3 regions of the Metabacillus litoralis genome follow, and region 1 is predicted to be linked to each of the others. Evidence: riboswitches for the same ligand, from Rfam matches in the RefSeq annotation. Region 1 holds a riboswitch; each other region holds the start of a gene.
What was found. Region 1 has a riboswitch for cyclic di-GMP ahead of D9842_RS18845 (amidase). Riboswitches for the same ligand answer to the same signal wherever they lie in the genome.
Positions count from the first base shown of each region.

Region 2: linked by a shared signal. The riboswitch ahead of D9842_RS18310 (hypothetical protein) and the one ahead of D9842_RS18845 (amidase) in region 1 are both predicted to bind cyclic di-GMP.
Region 3: linked by a shared signal. The riboswitch ahead of D9842_RS17095 (DUF5667 domain-containing protein) and the one ahead of D9842_RS18845 (amidase) in region 1 are both predicted to bind cyclic di-GMP.

Region 1 is NZ_CP033043.1:3,847,474-3,852,497, reverse strand. It holds gene D9842_RS18855 (rod shape-determining protein) at 1-892, shown strand, start outside; gene D9842_RS26050 (hypothetical protein) at 1,087-1,242, shown strand; gene D9842_RS18850 (hypothetical protein) at 1,448-1,672, shown strand; gene D9842_RS18845 (amidase) at 1,910-2,800, opposite strand; cyclic di-GMP riboswitch class I at 2,842-2,931, opposite strand; gene D9842_RS18840 (flagellar hook-basal body protein) at 3,134-3,967, shown strand; gene D9842_RS18835 (flagellar hook-basal body protein) at 3,984-4,823, shown strand; gene D9842_RS18830 (DNA-directed RNA polymerase subunit beta) at 4,836-5,024, shown strand, end outside.
Region 2 is NZ_CP033043.1:3,734,683-3,739,706, reverse strand. It holds gene D9842_RS18320 (hypothetical protein) at 1-1,113, shown strand, start outside; gene D9842_RS18310 (hypothetical protein) at 1,807-2,370, opposite strand; cyclic di-GMP riboswitch class I at 2,488-2,576, opposite strand; gene D9842_RS18305 (YifB family Mg chelatase-like AAA ATPase) at 2,818-4,332, shown strand; gene D9842_RS18300 (transposase) at 4,284-5,024, shown strand, end outside.
Region 3 is NZ_CP033043.1:3,460,678-3,465,701, reverse strand. It holds gene D9842_RS17110 (sugar-binding transcriptional regulator) at 1-718, shown strand, start outside; gene D9842_RS17105 (phosphocarrier protein HPr) at 812-1,078, shown strand; gene D9842_RS17100 (pyruvate, water dikinase regulatory protein) at 1,277-2,104, shown strand; cyclic di-GMP riboswitch class I at 2,249-2,331, shown strand; gene D9842_RS17095 (DUF5667 domain-containing protein) at 2,400-3,779, shown strand; gene D9842_RS17090 (HD-GYP domain-containing protein) at 3,889-4,866, shown strand.

The DNA of each region.
Region 1 (5,024 bases):
TTCCGGAAAGGTTCTTGCCGTTGGTGAAGAAGCAAGACGTATGGTAGGACGTACTCCTGGGAATATTGTTGCCATTCGCCCATTAAAAGATGGCGTCATCGCAGATTTTGAAGTAACAGAAGCAATGTTAAAGCATTTTATTAATAAGTTAAATGTAAAAGGATTATTTTCAAAACCACGCATGTTAATTTGCTGCCCAACGAATATAACATCTGTTGAGCAGAAAGCCATTAAAGAAGCTGCTGAAAAAAGCGGTGGAAAAAATGTATTCCTAGAGGAAGAACCAAAAGTAGCGGCAATTGGCGCCGGTATGGACATCTTCCAACCTTATGGAAACATGGTTGTAGATATTGGCGGTGGTACTACTGATGTCGCTGTGTTATCAATGGGCGATATTGTCACCGCCTCTTCTATTAAAATGGCAGGGGACAAGTTTGATAATGAAATCCTGCAATATATTAAAAGAGAGTACAAGCTTCTAATCGGTGAACGTACAGCTGAAGAAATTAAAATCAATGTTGCAACGGTATTCCCAGGCGCACGTTATGAAGAAATTAACATTCGTGGACGTGATATGGTGACAGGTTTACCTCGCACAATTACAGTAAATTCAACCGAAGTAGAATCAGCACTTCGTGAACCAGTTGCTGCGATTGTACAAGCTGCTAAGAGTGTCTTAGAACGCACTCCTCCAGAACTATCAGCCGACATTATCGACCGCGGCGTGATCTTAACAGGTGGCGGAGCCCTTCTAAACGGCCTTGATCAGCTACTAGCAGAAGAATTAAAAGTCCCAGTATTAGTAGCAGAATCACCAATGGATTGTGTTGCAATCGGAACAGGAATTATGCTTGACAACATGGACAAACTTCCACGCAAAAAATTTGGATAAGTAAACTTTTGAGCCTGTGTGTACAGGCTCTTTTTTTGTCTTGTTTATATTGTTAGTTCTATGAGACTTTTTTGCTGGGGTAGGTTAGGTGGAAATATTTATATTGGGATGAACGACAAAACAGGAGCGGTGGAAGATGGTAGTGTCGTTCATCGTGGGTATGAACGACAAAACAGGAGCGGTGGAAGAGAGTAGTGTCGTTCATCGGGGTTATGAACGACAAAACAGGAGCGGTGGAGAGAGTAGTGTCGTTCATTGGGGTTATGAACGACAAAACAGGAGCGGTGGAAGATGGTAGTGTCGTTCATCGTGGGTATGAACGACAAAACAGGAGCGGTGGAAGAGAGTAGTGTCGTTCATTGGGGTGATGAACGACAAAACAGGAGCGGTGGAAGAGAGTAGTGTCGTTCATCGGGGTTATGAACGACAAAACAGGAGCGGTGGAAGAGAGTAGTGTCGTTCATTAAGGTATGAGGACCAATCCAAGAGCGAAAGAAGAGAAAGATGGTCATCATCCGGTAATGAAGACCATCCCAAGAGTAAAAGAAGAGGAAGATGGTTATCATCCCGGCAATGAAGACCATCCCAAGAGCAAAAGAAGAGAAAGATGGTGATCATGCAGAAATGAAGACCATCCCAAGAGCAAAAGAAGAGGAAGATGGTGATCATGCAGAAATGAAGACCATCCCAAGACCAAAACAAGAGGAAAATAGTCATCATGTAGCTAATGAAGACAATCCCAAGAGCAAAAGAAGAGAAAGATGGTTATCATCCCGTTAATGAAGACCAATCCAAGAGTAAAAGAAGAGGAAGATGTTCTTCATCCTGATAATGAAGACCACCCCAGAGTAAAACAAGAGAAGAAATGGTCTTCATTCACGCCATGAAGACCCACTCACAGATCCAAATTAAGCAAACTGGTCTTCATCGCCACATGATTCCTACACCCCCATCCCATAAAACCCCACAAAAAAAGCATGAACCCACCTAAGTGAATCCACGCCCAAATCCCAATCCCTACTCCAACTCCATCCAACTACCAACATGATGCACAGCAAACCCACCAAAACTTGAATAATCCTGATATTGATCTAAAACAAGTCCTAGCTGATTATTCATTTCGGCCTGACCTTCTTCAAAAAACGTTAAAAATCCGTCACTGCTACCAAGATTCATCGTTTCAACTGCGATCGTTACATCTTTATTAAGCAACACAGCCAGATCCATCTCATATTTCACTAATTCAATAATGCCATTCGGACCAACGGCTTTGTCGCGGTAGGCCATAATGGTCACTTCATCTGTATTTTTCAACGCCCATTCGGCTAGGTTTCCTTTTCCGTGCTTGTTACGGAAGTTCATTTCATCAAACCAAAACGGAATGTCAACAGCGAGGCTGATATCTAATGTTGATGCGGTATTAGCTGCAGCTAAAATGGCTCCTTGGTATTTCAGAACAGCAGCACTATAGTTTGTTGTCCATTGCTCTGTTAAGTATGGCTCAATATCAAGGTGAATTCCGGCGAACTTCTCACCAGCAGCTGCCCCGTTCTGGTAATTACCAACCCAATTTAAAAAGTTCAAAAAGGCTTTATTGTTAGCACCCCAATTTGGTGCTCCATCTAACGCGTAAACATCCATACCTAGCTTTGCAGCTTCACTAATAAAAGTGTGATAGTAGGCAACATCAATACTACGGTCAATCTGCAAAAACACATGTGATACTTGCTTTGCTTCTAAAAACTGCAATGTAGCTTCACGGTCATACACAATTTTACTCGTATCCCAGAGCCATGTTGAATAATCTGGAGCACCCTCAGCTTGTGCTTTATGATTCAAAGCTAGACCTCCTAGTTGAGATCCTAATAAAAATAGTAATGTCAGAAGTACAACCTTCATTTTCATCATTTGCCTCTCCTTTTCATAAGCCCCATGGCCCAAAAAAGGAGCCTGGCAGCTTGGCAGCCGTGCAATGTTATACATTGGGTAGGCCCATAGCTTTGCGTCCTTGCTTTTCAACAAGTTTGCCTTTTTCAGATTTTTCTTCAGTATAAGGGCTTGTCCGGTAAAAAGATATAGGAGTGGTTTCCTATCATTATTATTTCCCTAAAATATAACAGGTAATTTCTGAAAAAATGTAATGAGAAAACAGCCAATGTCCTTTATAATAAATGATAGGGAATTCTGTCGAAAAGAATTCATTTGTACGGTAACAACTATGTGACTAAGGTGGGTGTACAGATGTTAAGAGGTTTATATACAGCAACAGCAGGAATGCTTGCACAGCAAAGACGTACTGAAATGCTTTCAAATAATATGGCTAATGCCAATACAGCGGGTTATAAAGCGGATCAAGCAAGTGTCCGCGCATTTCCCGAAATGCTTTTAAATAGATTGGAAAATAAATCAGTACCAACAACAAATGGTTCAAGATTTGGTCAAGTCACACCAATTGGTTCGATTAACACAGGTGCTTATGTCCAAGAACTACAAAGTACTTTTTCACAAGGTGGTCTTAAAGAGACTGGCTTGTACTCGGATGTAGCTCTTTTAGAAGAGATTATTCCCTTAAATGCAGAAACAAATGTAAAAGGTGCTTTGTTTTTTGCGGTTCAAAATCAAGCAGGAGAAGAGCGCTATACTCGTAATGGACATTTCACACGGGATAATAACGGGATCCTTCTTTCTGGTGGGAATCCGGTTTTATCTACAACTGGGCAGCCAATCTCCATTCAGTCTAGTGAATTCCAGGTAACGCCTGATGGAGAAGTGATTGCGGATGGAGAGTTCGTAGCGCAAATTGATGTTCGTTTTGAAGCGGATGTTCGTAACCTTGTAAAAGAAGGTAATGGTTTATATCGCACATTTAATAATGAAGAACTGCCAACAGCCGTAAACAACGAAAACATTCAATATAATCTAAGACAAAATTACTTAGAAACTTCAACAGTAGATGTTGGACGTACGTACACAGATATGATGACAGCTTACCGTTCGTTTGAAGCGAATCAAAAGGTATTGCAAGCTTATGATAAGAGTATGGACAAGGCCGCGAACGAAATCGGCCGCATATAATAGGGGGTACTAGTAAATGCTACGCTCAATGATAACAGCGACGAATACGATGAGTCAGCTTCAAAAGCAGCTTGATCAAATCGGCCACAATATGGCGAATATTGATACACAAAGCTATAAAAGAACAGAAACTTCTTTCTCTGAGCTTGTACGTCAACAATTTAATAACCAGCCAAACGGAGCGGAGGAAATTGCAGAGCAACGTTTCGGCAGGGAATTAGGAATCAGACAGGGAACGGGAGCTATGCTTAACAGCAGCCTTGTTTTTACACAAGGAAACATGAAGCAAACAAGCAGAGAGCTTGATATTGCCTTTACTCTTCCTAATCAATTTTTACAAATTGACGTTAACGGGGAGATTAATTATACAAGAGATGGTGCATTATACTTATCACCAACAAATGATGGAACAAATCAATTATTGCTAACAACTTCTGATGGGAGTCCGGTTCTTGATGAAAATCAAAATCCAATTCGTTTTAATGATGATTTTCAAAAAATCGTTATTTCTAATGATGGAACGATTTCTACCGTTCAAAATGACCAAACAGAAGCACCACAAGAATTTCAACTCGGTGTTGTCCAAGTGGATCGCCCGCAAATGTTAATCCAAAACGGAAACAATCGTTATGGATTAAAAGATTTAGGCGGCATTCCGTTAAATGAAGTGTTAACGTTTCTAGAAGGTGAGCTGCGCGGCGATGTAGCGATGGAGCAAGGGGCACTTGAAATGTCCAATGTTGACTTATCCAAGGAAATGACCGATTTATTAATCTCACAGCGTTCTTATCAGATGAATGCAAAATCGGTTACACTTGGTGACCAAATGCTGGGATTAATAAACGGCGTAAGATAGGAGTTTAGTCTATTGGTAGCTAAAGAAACGACGAAACCGATCAGTCGAGAAGAAGTGAAAAAGGCCAAAAAGTCTAAAAAAGAACAAGAGAATCATGAGGAAAGCCGCCAAAAGGTGAGTGTTCGAGTGCGTTTGCTCCCTATTTGGGCAAGGGTCCTGCTTGTTTTAATTCTTATGGTTGTAAGCACAATCGCTGGACTT
Region 2 (5,024 bases), 110 kb from region 1:
GAGCCTAACGAACTATTCTCTACAGCGACAGCGATAGAGTTAAACAAAGAATATGAATCTACATTTGCTGATGATGATTTTAGGAGGGATCCTAAAGATGTTTATAAAATAGAATTACCTACAAGTGGGCTTGTAACGGTTAATGTAGATAGTAAACATGTGAATGGATCAGTTTCCGTTTTGTTAACAAATGGTAAGGTGAATAATGAGTATTTAAATTATGTATCTAAACCTAGCGTGATGGAGGATGAAATTGGTCAAGTGGGATTGCCTGCAGGTACCTATTATCTTGAATTAGCTGCTGGTACAACTGATCTAGACGTTACATATCAATTTAGTGTTTCATTTGAAACTAGTAATTATTATGAGAAGGAAGATAATGATACCTGGGATATAGCAACCGAAATGGAGCTTAATAAGCGTTACAAGGGATTCTTTTCAACTCATCCAAGAACAGATGATGGTGATACATATAAATTCACCCTCCAAAAGGATAGTACGATTATTATAAAACATGCAAAATATCCAAATAGTTATGGAACATTAAGGATTTATGACTCGTTAGGTAAAGATGTTTTTAACGACTACTTGATTAACGATATACCATCATTAGGGAAAGATCGTGTAAATGAAGTAACGCTTAAGGCAGGATCGTATTTCTTAGAGGTTTCTGAGTTTCTTACACATACCTTGCCGAGCTTTCCCTATGAAGTAGAGGTAAGCGTGAAAGAAACAACATCTTCTGATGAATATCCATGGATAGGTCGTGTATTAATCCAAAAAGATGGCATGGCTCTATACAATCCAAACGGCAAAGTTCACCGTAAACTAAAAAAGGGTGAGGGATTAAAGGTTTACGAAATAGAAAATGACCGTTATCAGGTAGGTGGCGGCTATTATGTTCTTAAAGGTAGTGCAAAGGATACACTCTACTATTATGGACATGTGTGGGCAAAAAGTTCATACATGTATGTCTATACACCTGATGGTGACTTCTTTAAGAGGTTCCCATCAAGACAAACCGTAAGAGTGTATGGTATGGAGGATGGAAAATATCAAGTTGGTGGAGGATATTATGTAGTGCCTGACACTAATATTCAACTAGATCGCTAGGGGGACAGGTTCCGTGTCCCGATTTAATGGGGACAGAGGGACAGGTTTCTTGTCTCGGTCTAAAATTGCTGACAAGAAGGATGATTATCGACAGAAAAGCCAACTTTTATTGTTGGCTTTTTCTCTATTTTATCAAATGAACTCAGCTACTAATAAAATATGTAATATATGATGAGGATGTTTGAGGCAATGAACAATGATTGTATGCATTCTTTTATTTTGTTTTGGTAGGAAAAGGAGAAAAGTTTCGGCTTCTTAAATAAATAGTACTAAATATAAAAACTCTTAAAAGTCTTTCGTTGTATGGCGAAAGATCTTTTGGTAGTGAATGAAAGGATTATACTTTTAAAATTTTTCTCCATGACTTTATATAAAAAGTTTAATCCAAGACAAACAGCAAGGGTATATTCTGTGGAATATGGAATGTATCAAGTTGGTGGAGGTTATTTTGTAGATCAAGCAGCTCTTGTTAAATTTGATAGATGATAGATGAACATAGTAAATAGGTTACTTACATACTATTTGGTTTGGAAATGGTGGAATCTAATAAGAATCCTATAGAATTCAAATAAATACAAATAGCTCTGACTCTATTGAGACAGGGCTACTTATGTAATAAGGAAATGTGAACATGAAAATTGAATAAAGCCTAGACAAAGAATCTGTCCGAAACAGCTATATATTTCTATTCCTTTATCGTCTTAATAAATTTATCCAACCTAATGTTGCAGCTTCGTTAGACTTTCTAAGATTTATCTCTTGCATTTGCTGAACGATATTAATTTCTTTCATTTGTTGATCATGGCGTTTTTCTTGTTCAAATAAATTTAAAGCCTCTTTTAAAGAATCTGCTCTTTTATTAATTAAGTAGGATTCTAACTTTGTTAACGCATAATAATTAATATATGTTTTCGGGATATGTATAGGGTTAATATCCTCTTCAATTTCATTCATGAGCCTTTGTAATTCGTTAATCCTCGTTTTATTCTTTTTCACTCTTCTTTTTACACTTAATTTTGGTGCAATAAACAACAAATAAATTAAACCAAATAGAATAATTGCTTTCAAACCATCATCTAATGAGGTAAATGCAAGAATAAAGTAACTTATAAATATAATAAAGATTCTTGATTTGATACTAATTCCAATCATAGGATTTACGTAGTAATCTTGATACTCTGTGTGGAGCTTAGTATACTGTGTAACTACCTCCTTATAATGTTGAATTTCTGATAATAGTTCATCTTTTGATGCCATATAAATCTTCTCTCCAATCAATTGTAATACTTAAAAAAAACTAAATAAAAAAACCTAACAGATTTCCTCGTTAGGTTGCATGCTTCATATAATCTCTAGAAATTAGATTTATAGATGTTTTGCAACCCGACGATCATAGTGGGTTAAACCACCTTAGACTCGTAGCTTTGCGTCCCAATCTTTCAATTGGTTTGCCGTGAATATTTTTTTAATACTTTAGCATTATATCATTTATAGTAATAAAGGAACAGACCTCTTACCCTTTATATACTTGCCTCTATAGATTAAAGTTATTTTATCGTATAAAAAATTTAAATTAGTAAATATTCTGCAGGATTTCCCCAGATAATGTCGAAATGAACTCATATATCCGGTCTTATTTCCCCAACAGTATCACCTCATCATTTTTCCCATTAAATAATACTAAGATATAAGGAGGCCATGCCTTTGACAATAAAAATCTCAAGTGTTAGTTTAAGAGGTTTAGAAGGTTATAGAGTTCAAGTAGAAGTACAAGTTCGCCCCGGAGTGGAGTCAATGGTCATTGTCGGACTGCCAGATGCTTCTGTAAAAGAGTCAAAGGAACGTGTATTATCATCGATTCGAGCGATTGTTAGTTCAGGGACAGCTGAGAAGGTAGTTGTCAATTTATCACCATCAGAGCAGAAGAAAAATGGTCCGTTGTTTGATTTGCCTATTGCGATAGGAATTCTTAAGGAAAAGAATTATATAAAGGAACAGATTCCGCCCGACACCATGTTCATCGGGATTTTGTCGCTAGATGGGATGGTTGAAAGGGTTGAGGGGATGCTGCCTGCGTTAATTGCTGCTAAAAAATTGGGGTATAAGAAAGTTTTTCTTCCATACGATCCACGTGTCCCGATTGATATGTTAAACGGAATCGAGTGTGTTGTTGTTCAACATGTTCATGATGTAGTTAAGCTCCTATCTGGCGAGGCTCCTACACCGTTACCATCATTTACACCCTTTCCTAATCAGGAACCCTCATTCAATGACCATCAAAAGGATTTTTCCCACATCATAGGTCATCAATTTACAAAAGAAGCACTAGAAATAGCTGCTGCTGGAGGTCACTATGTTCTCATGAGCGATCCACCTGGTTGCGGAAAAAGAGTGCTTGCTGAAACATTTCCATCCATTCTTCCACCACTTTGTAAGTCGGCTCAATTAGAAGTAATAAGCTTATATCAACTCACAAACGAGAGACTGTATGATCCCCAAATGGCCCCATTTCGACATCCACATCATTCTGCCTCTTCCATCGCGATTATTGGTGGTGGTTCTTATCCAAAGCCAGGTGAAATCTCACTTGCTCACCATGGTGTTCTTTTCCTAGATGAAATGGCTGAATTTACAAAGAAAACCTTAGATATGCTTCGTCAACCTCTAGAAACGGGAAAGGTCACTATTAGCAGGGTGCACTCAACCGTTATATATCCTACTTCTTTTATCCTCATCGGGGCTATGAATCCTTGTCCATGTGGTTACCTCGGCTCTGCCTCTCACTATTGCACATGTACTCAAAAACAAATAAAAGGTTATCGCAATCGTTTATCAGGACCTGTTTATGATCGAATGGATATCCTGCTTTCGTTGAATTCTGTTAATCTCAATCAGGTCACAGGGAAGCAAGAAACATCCTCGGAAATGCGGGGGCGTGTAGAAAGGGCGAGGGAGATGCAATTTACTCGGTATCAAGAACAGGTTACAAATGCAAAAGTCCCTTATGATTTATTAATTAAAACCAGCCCTTTGATAGATAAACAGCAAAAAATAATAATGCAGGAGGCAAATAAAAATCTCTGGAGTAACCGCGTTCAAATCAAAATTTTTCGCTTAGCCAGAACGATCGCAGATTTAGCAGGAGAACGACAGATAACGGATGAGTCCGTATGGAAGGCTATTCAATTAAGACGAGCAGTTTTCTGGGAAATGAGGTGATTGTTATCCCAAGGATAGCAAGGAAAAAGAGTCGTAGCGGTATCTATCACGTTATGCTAAGAGGAGTAAACAAACAAACGATTTTTGAGGATGACGCCGATAGAATAAGATTTCTAGAAACCGTTAAAAAATATAAAGATCAACGCAAATATCTGCTATTTAGTTATTGTTTAATGGATAATCATGTTCATCTCTTATTGAAGGAGGAAACGGAGAGTATCTCGGAATCTATCAAGCGTATTAGCTCAAGCTATGTTTACTGGTACAACATGAAATACGACCGCTATGGGCATTTGTTTCAAGATCGTTTTAAAAGTGAAGTTGTTGAGAGTACATTTTCTTTTTTAAAGGTTTTAAGATATATACATCAAAACCCTTTAAAGGCGGGAATGACCGGGAATGTTTTCGAAAGTAAATGGACGAGTGTGAACGAGTATATTGTAAAGCCGGAAATTGTTGATATAAATTATGGACTTGATTTGTTTTCTAATGATAGAAGTGATGCTATTAAACTGTATAAAGAATATATGGGACAGCCAAATGATGATGAGTGTCTAGATGATCATGTGAGAATAAGGGTAACTGATAGTGAAGTGAAAGATTACTTATGTGAAATGGGGGTTACCCATGTGAGTCTTTTGCAACAGATGGACAAAGAAAAGAGAGATTTGATCTTAAGTAGGTTGAAAGAG
Region 3 (5,024 bases), 390 kb from region 1:
CGGGTTACGTGAAGTAGTATGTGTGCCGAATCTAGGGAATGAATCTTCCAAAAGCCGTCTCGGTGCTGCGGCTAGTAAATATCTGTTAAGAGTGATTCGTGATGGTCAGACAATTGGAATCTCTTCAGGAACCACTTTACATGAGGTGGCTAAAGCGCTTCCAACAAATCAGCATTTTCCATCTGTTACATTTGTACCAATCGTAGGTGGAATGGGAAATGAGCGAGTGGATATCCACGCTAATCATATTGTGGCAAAGTTTGCAGAAAGCCTACAAGCTCAATACAGACTTTTGCATGCCCCGGTTATGGTTGATTCTAAAGAAGCCCGTGACATTTTCATGAGACAAACATCCATTCAAGAAATTTTTACGATGGGTGAAAAGTCTAATATTGCCATCGTAGGGATTGGAGCTACACCTGAGCATTCAACGATGGTTCATTCGTATTTAGGTCAAGAGCAAACCGAGTATTTTGATGATACAGATGTGGTAGGCGATATTTGCTACAACTTTATTAACAAAGAAGGAAAACCATCAAGCAGCTCTTGGAACGAACGAGTGATTTCATTAGAATTAGAAAAACTAAGAGAAATACCTCTTGTTGTTGGCGTAGCTTGTGGTCTAGAGAAGGTAAAATCGATTAGAGCTGCTTTGGAAGGCAAGCTTGTTCATGTGTTAATAACAGATGAACAAACAGCAAAAGCACTATTAGATTAAATATGTAGCGATTGGGACGAAATATTTCGGTAGATCGTCCCATTATTTATTATGTATAAAATTTAGAAAAAACAAGCTAATGGAGGATTTAACATGGTAGAAAAAACGTATACAATCATTGATGAAGCAGGTATTCACGCACGTCCGTCAACAGCCCTAGTTGGTGCAGCAACAAAATTCAAGTCAGAGGTTATGCTAGAATACAAAGAAAAACAAGTAAACCTAAAATCTATAATGGGTGTCATGTCACTCGGAATCCCATCAGGCGCAACAATAAAAATTATTGCCAACGGCGAAGACGAATCAGAAGTAATCTCTACTCTTGAAGAAACGTTGAAGACTCAGGGGTTAGCGAAGTAGTTTTTGGTGCCTGTCACTACCCGATATTTGTAGAGTTTTGTCGATTTCAAAGATTTCAAGTATCGTTAACAGAATAGTAGATTTTACTAAATAAATCATGAAGTTTTCAGGAGTATGAGTAAGCAGTATATTACCTTAGGCATGATGAATGTGCTAATGTTTCAGAAGATAATAAGTTCAAAGAATAGGTGATTTTAAGTGAATGAAAAAGACATTGTCTATGTTCTATCTGATTCACTGGGTGATACAGCAGAGCTGTTGGTCAAAACTGTTGCTGCCCAATTTATCGGAACAGAGGTTACCATTAAAACAATCTCCTATATAGAAAATAAGGAAGAAATAAATGATCTGATTGCTCTCGCGAAGCTAAGCAACTCTATCATTGCCTATGCACTCTTTACTCCGCTATTAAAAAAGCATTTTGATCATAAAGCGAATGAAGAAGACGTTACGGTGATTGACTTAATTGGTCCACTATTGGAGACCTTTGCAAATAAGCTTAATAAACAACCAGTACAAAAACCAAGTATAATAGAAGGACCTGATAACTCCTATTTTCGTAGAATTGAAGCCATTGAATTTGCTGTGCAATATGACGATGGAAAGGATATGCGTGGAATCAAGGAGGCGGATATCGTTCTCATCGGTGTTTCAAGAACTTTAAAGACACCATTGTCGATGTATTTGGCTCATAAAATGGTTAAGGTAGCAAATATCCCATTAGTCCCTGAGGTTTCTCCTCCTGAAGAACTTTTTAAGCTATCAAAAGGAAAATGCTTCGGGTTAACGATGTCAGCCGAGAAACTAAGAGAAATAAGGGTAGAAAGATTGAAGCATTTAGGGTTATCTTCGGACTCAAGTTATGCAAAAATTGAACGGATTCAGGAAGAATTACAATATGCTGAAGACATTATGGGAAAAGTAGGTTGTTCAATAATAAATCTTTCTTGTAAGGCAATAGAGGAAGCTGCAGAATTCATTATAGGAAATCTAGCGGATTCTAAGATCGAATATACAACAAGCTAACAAAAGCCCTTCGATATTTATTGACGGGTTTTTCGTGCGTAATTAATTCCTTCTAAAGAAACGATTGGAAGAAATTAAAACTATATTCAATGTATTTCACATGGTATAGTTAAACTAGAAAATGTCGAACTTTGTAAGTTCTTCATTTGAAAAAGGCAAATCCATTGAAAAATGGAGACGCAAAGTCACAGACCTAAGGAGAAATCTATGGTGGCTGGATTGCTGAAGGATGGAGAATGAACTCATATGAGTTGCTTCTTAATCCTTCCTAATTACTATATTTGGAGGGTTTTTTATGTTGACAAGTATTCGAAATGTTTTATCAACAAGTGTTTTGGTTTCAGCACTAGCGTTTACTCTAGGAACAGGACCTGCATTTGCAGAAACAGATGGTCCAGTAGAAGAGGAAGCAACTGAACAAGTAGAACAAACTTCTGAACAGAATGTGGAAACAGTGGAATCTGGAGATGAGACTGAAGCGGTAAACGAGGAAGCAGTAGAAACAGAAGGTGAAACTGAAGCAGTAGACCAGGAAGCAGTAGAAACAGACGAATTAGAATTGGAAACGAGTACACCATCGCTACTTCCGGGTGATTTCTTCTATTTTACTAAAAAACTATTAGAAAATGTTCAATTGGCTTTTACATTAGATGAAGAGAAGGAAGCATCATTGCTTGCTAGCTTTGCAGAAGAACGGATTAAAGAGGCGTTAGCTTTAATTGCGAAGGGTGAAGAGGAAGCAGCCAATGAGGTTCTTCAAAAAGCGATCGAGCAACAAGAATCTGCATTAGCAAAATATGAAACGACTGAAAATGAAGAACAAGAAGAAACTCAAACAGACTCTGTTGATGAGGAGCCATCAGCTGAAACAACTGTTGAGGAAGATGGAACGGCAGATTCTCTTCGTGCTGAACTAGAAGAAAAACTATCAGCAAACATTATTGCCTTAAAGGCTGCAATAGAAAAGATAGAAAACCCAAAGGCTAAAGAGGCACTTCAGAAAAATATTGTAAAGGCACAGGAAAAGTTAGAGGAAAAAATAAACAAAAAATTAGCTGAGCTAGAGAAGAAAGAGCTTGAAATGACTGAAGATATAGTTGAGTTAGAAGAAAAGCTTTCTTCTGGAGAAATTGATGAAGAAGAGTATAACAAAGAGCTTGCAGAACTAAGCAAGGATGTTGTTGAAGAAACAGAAGAAATGATAGAAGAGATTGATGAAGAAATCGAAGAAAAGACTACGGAGATAGAAAATGAAAGTAAACAGGTATCTGTAGAAGAAGATAACGAAGAAGAGGAAAAAGAAAAGTCTTCTAGTAAAGAGCTTGAGAGTAAAGTGGAAGAACAAAAACGAGAAGAGCTGAAGAAGCAAGAAGAAGCACGTGAGAAAGCGGAAGAACGTGAGCGAGAAGCGTTGAAGAAGCAAGAAGAAGCACGTAAGAAGGCGGAAGAACGTGAGCGAGAAGAGCTGAAGAAGCAAGAAGAAGCACGTAAGAAAGCAGAAGAACGTGAGCGAGAAGAGTTAAAGAAGCAAGAAGAAGCACGTAAGAAAGCGGAAGAACGTGAGCGAGAAGAGTTAAAGAAGCAAGAAGAAGCACGTAAAAAAGCAGAAGAGCGTAAAAAGAAAGAACAAGAAGATGAAGAAGATGAAGAAGAAGAAGAAGATGAAGATGAGTAATGCTTTTATTAGGGGTTGCCAAGGCAACTCCTTTTTCCCTTCAACTATAAACGTAAATATGATATAAGTTAGTAATACGAGTTAGATGAGTAGCAACAAGGAGGATATCATGAGATTTATTGATATAGAGGATTACAACCCACAGGCCATGCAATTGGCGATGCCTGTTTATGATCGGATGAGACGGATCCTTTTAGCAGCAGGACGTACGATTCACCCTAACTATTTGGAACGTATTAAAGAAATTGGAGTAACAACCCTTGTGGTAGAAGATGCTGAGTCATATGGAATTACATTAGATGAAATGCTGGACATGCCAACTTGGATGGATATTATTGCTGTTGTGCAAGAAGCATTTGAAGATGTGAAAAAAGGAAAAAGATTAAATGTCGTAGCTATTCAAAAGGCTGCCATGACTCTTATCCAAGAAGTAAATGCTCTTAAAACGATCATTTTAATCCCAACAACCTCTATTTCAGAAGGATTGGAAAAATATGCTCACTCAGTAAACGTGGCATTGTTATGTTTACAAATATCAAAGAAAATGAGTTATTCTCCTGTTCAGTTAAGAGATCTTGCCATTGGAGCGTTGCTTCATGATATCGGAAAGGCTATAACAGATCAAGAAACAGAACATCCTGCAAAAGGCTTTGAGGTAATTAAGGAAAGTCGCGAAATTAGTTTATTATCTGCCCATGTTGCGTTTCAACATCATGAGCTATTAAATGGAAAAGGCTACCCTAGGGGACTTAAGGACAAAGAAGTACTAGAATTTCCACAAATTTGTGGGATAGCAAACTTGTATGATCATATGCTTTCAAATCAAAAACTTCCTCCACATGAAGCGTTAGAATTGATTATGACTAAAAGTGATGATGAATATTCTCACAAAGTAGTTCAGGCATTTGTGAACAGTGTTCCTTCTTATCTACCTGGTACAAAAGTGGAACTATATACAGGTGAGCAGGCGATTGTGATCGGAATAAAAAATCATTTACAACGACCAGTTATTCGCTTTTTAGATAGTGGTAAAGAATTGAATCTTGCAGAAAATCCTTCTGTTTTAATATCAAAAGTTATTAATTAGTGGAAAGCTCAGAGTCACACGTAGACTCTGGGCTTTTTTTGGCTTGCAAAAAATTATATAACGCAAGAAAGAGGGGAATTGTTTCATGAAAATAAGAAAGTTCAAAAAGAGATGGATGTTTGTTAATAATATAAAATATTGCGTTTTCAAAGAAGTGA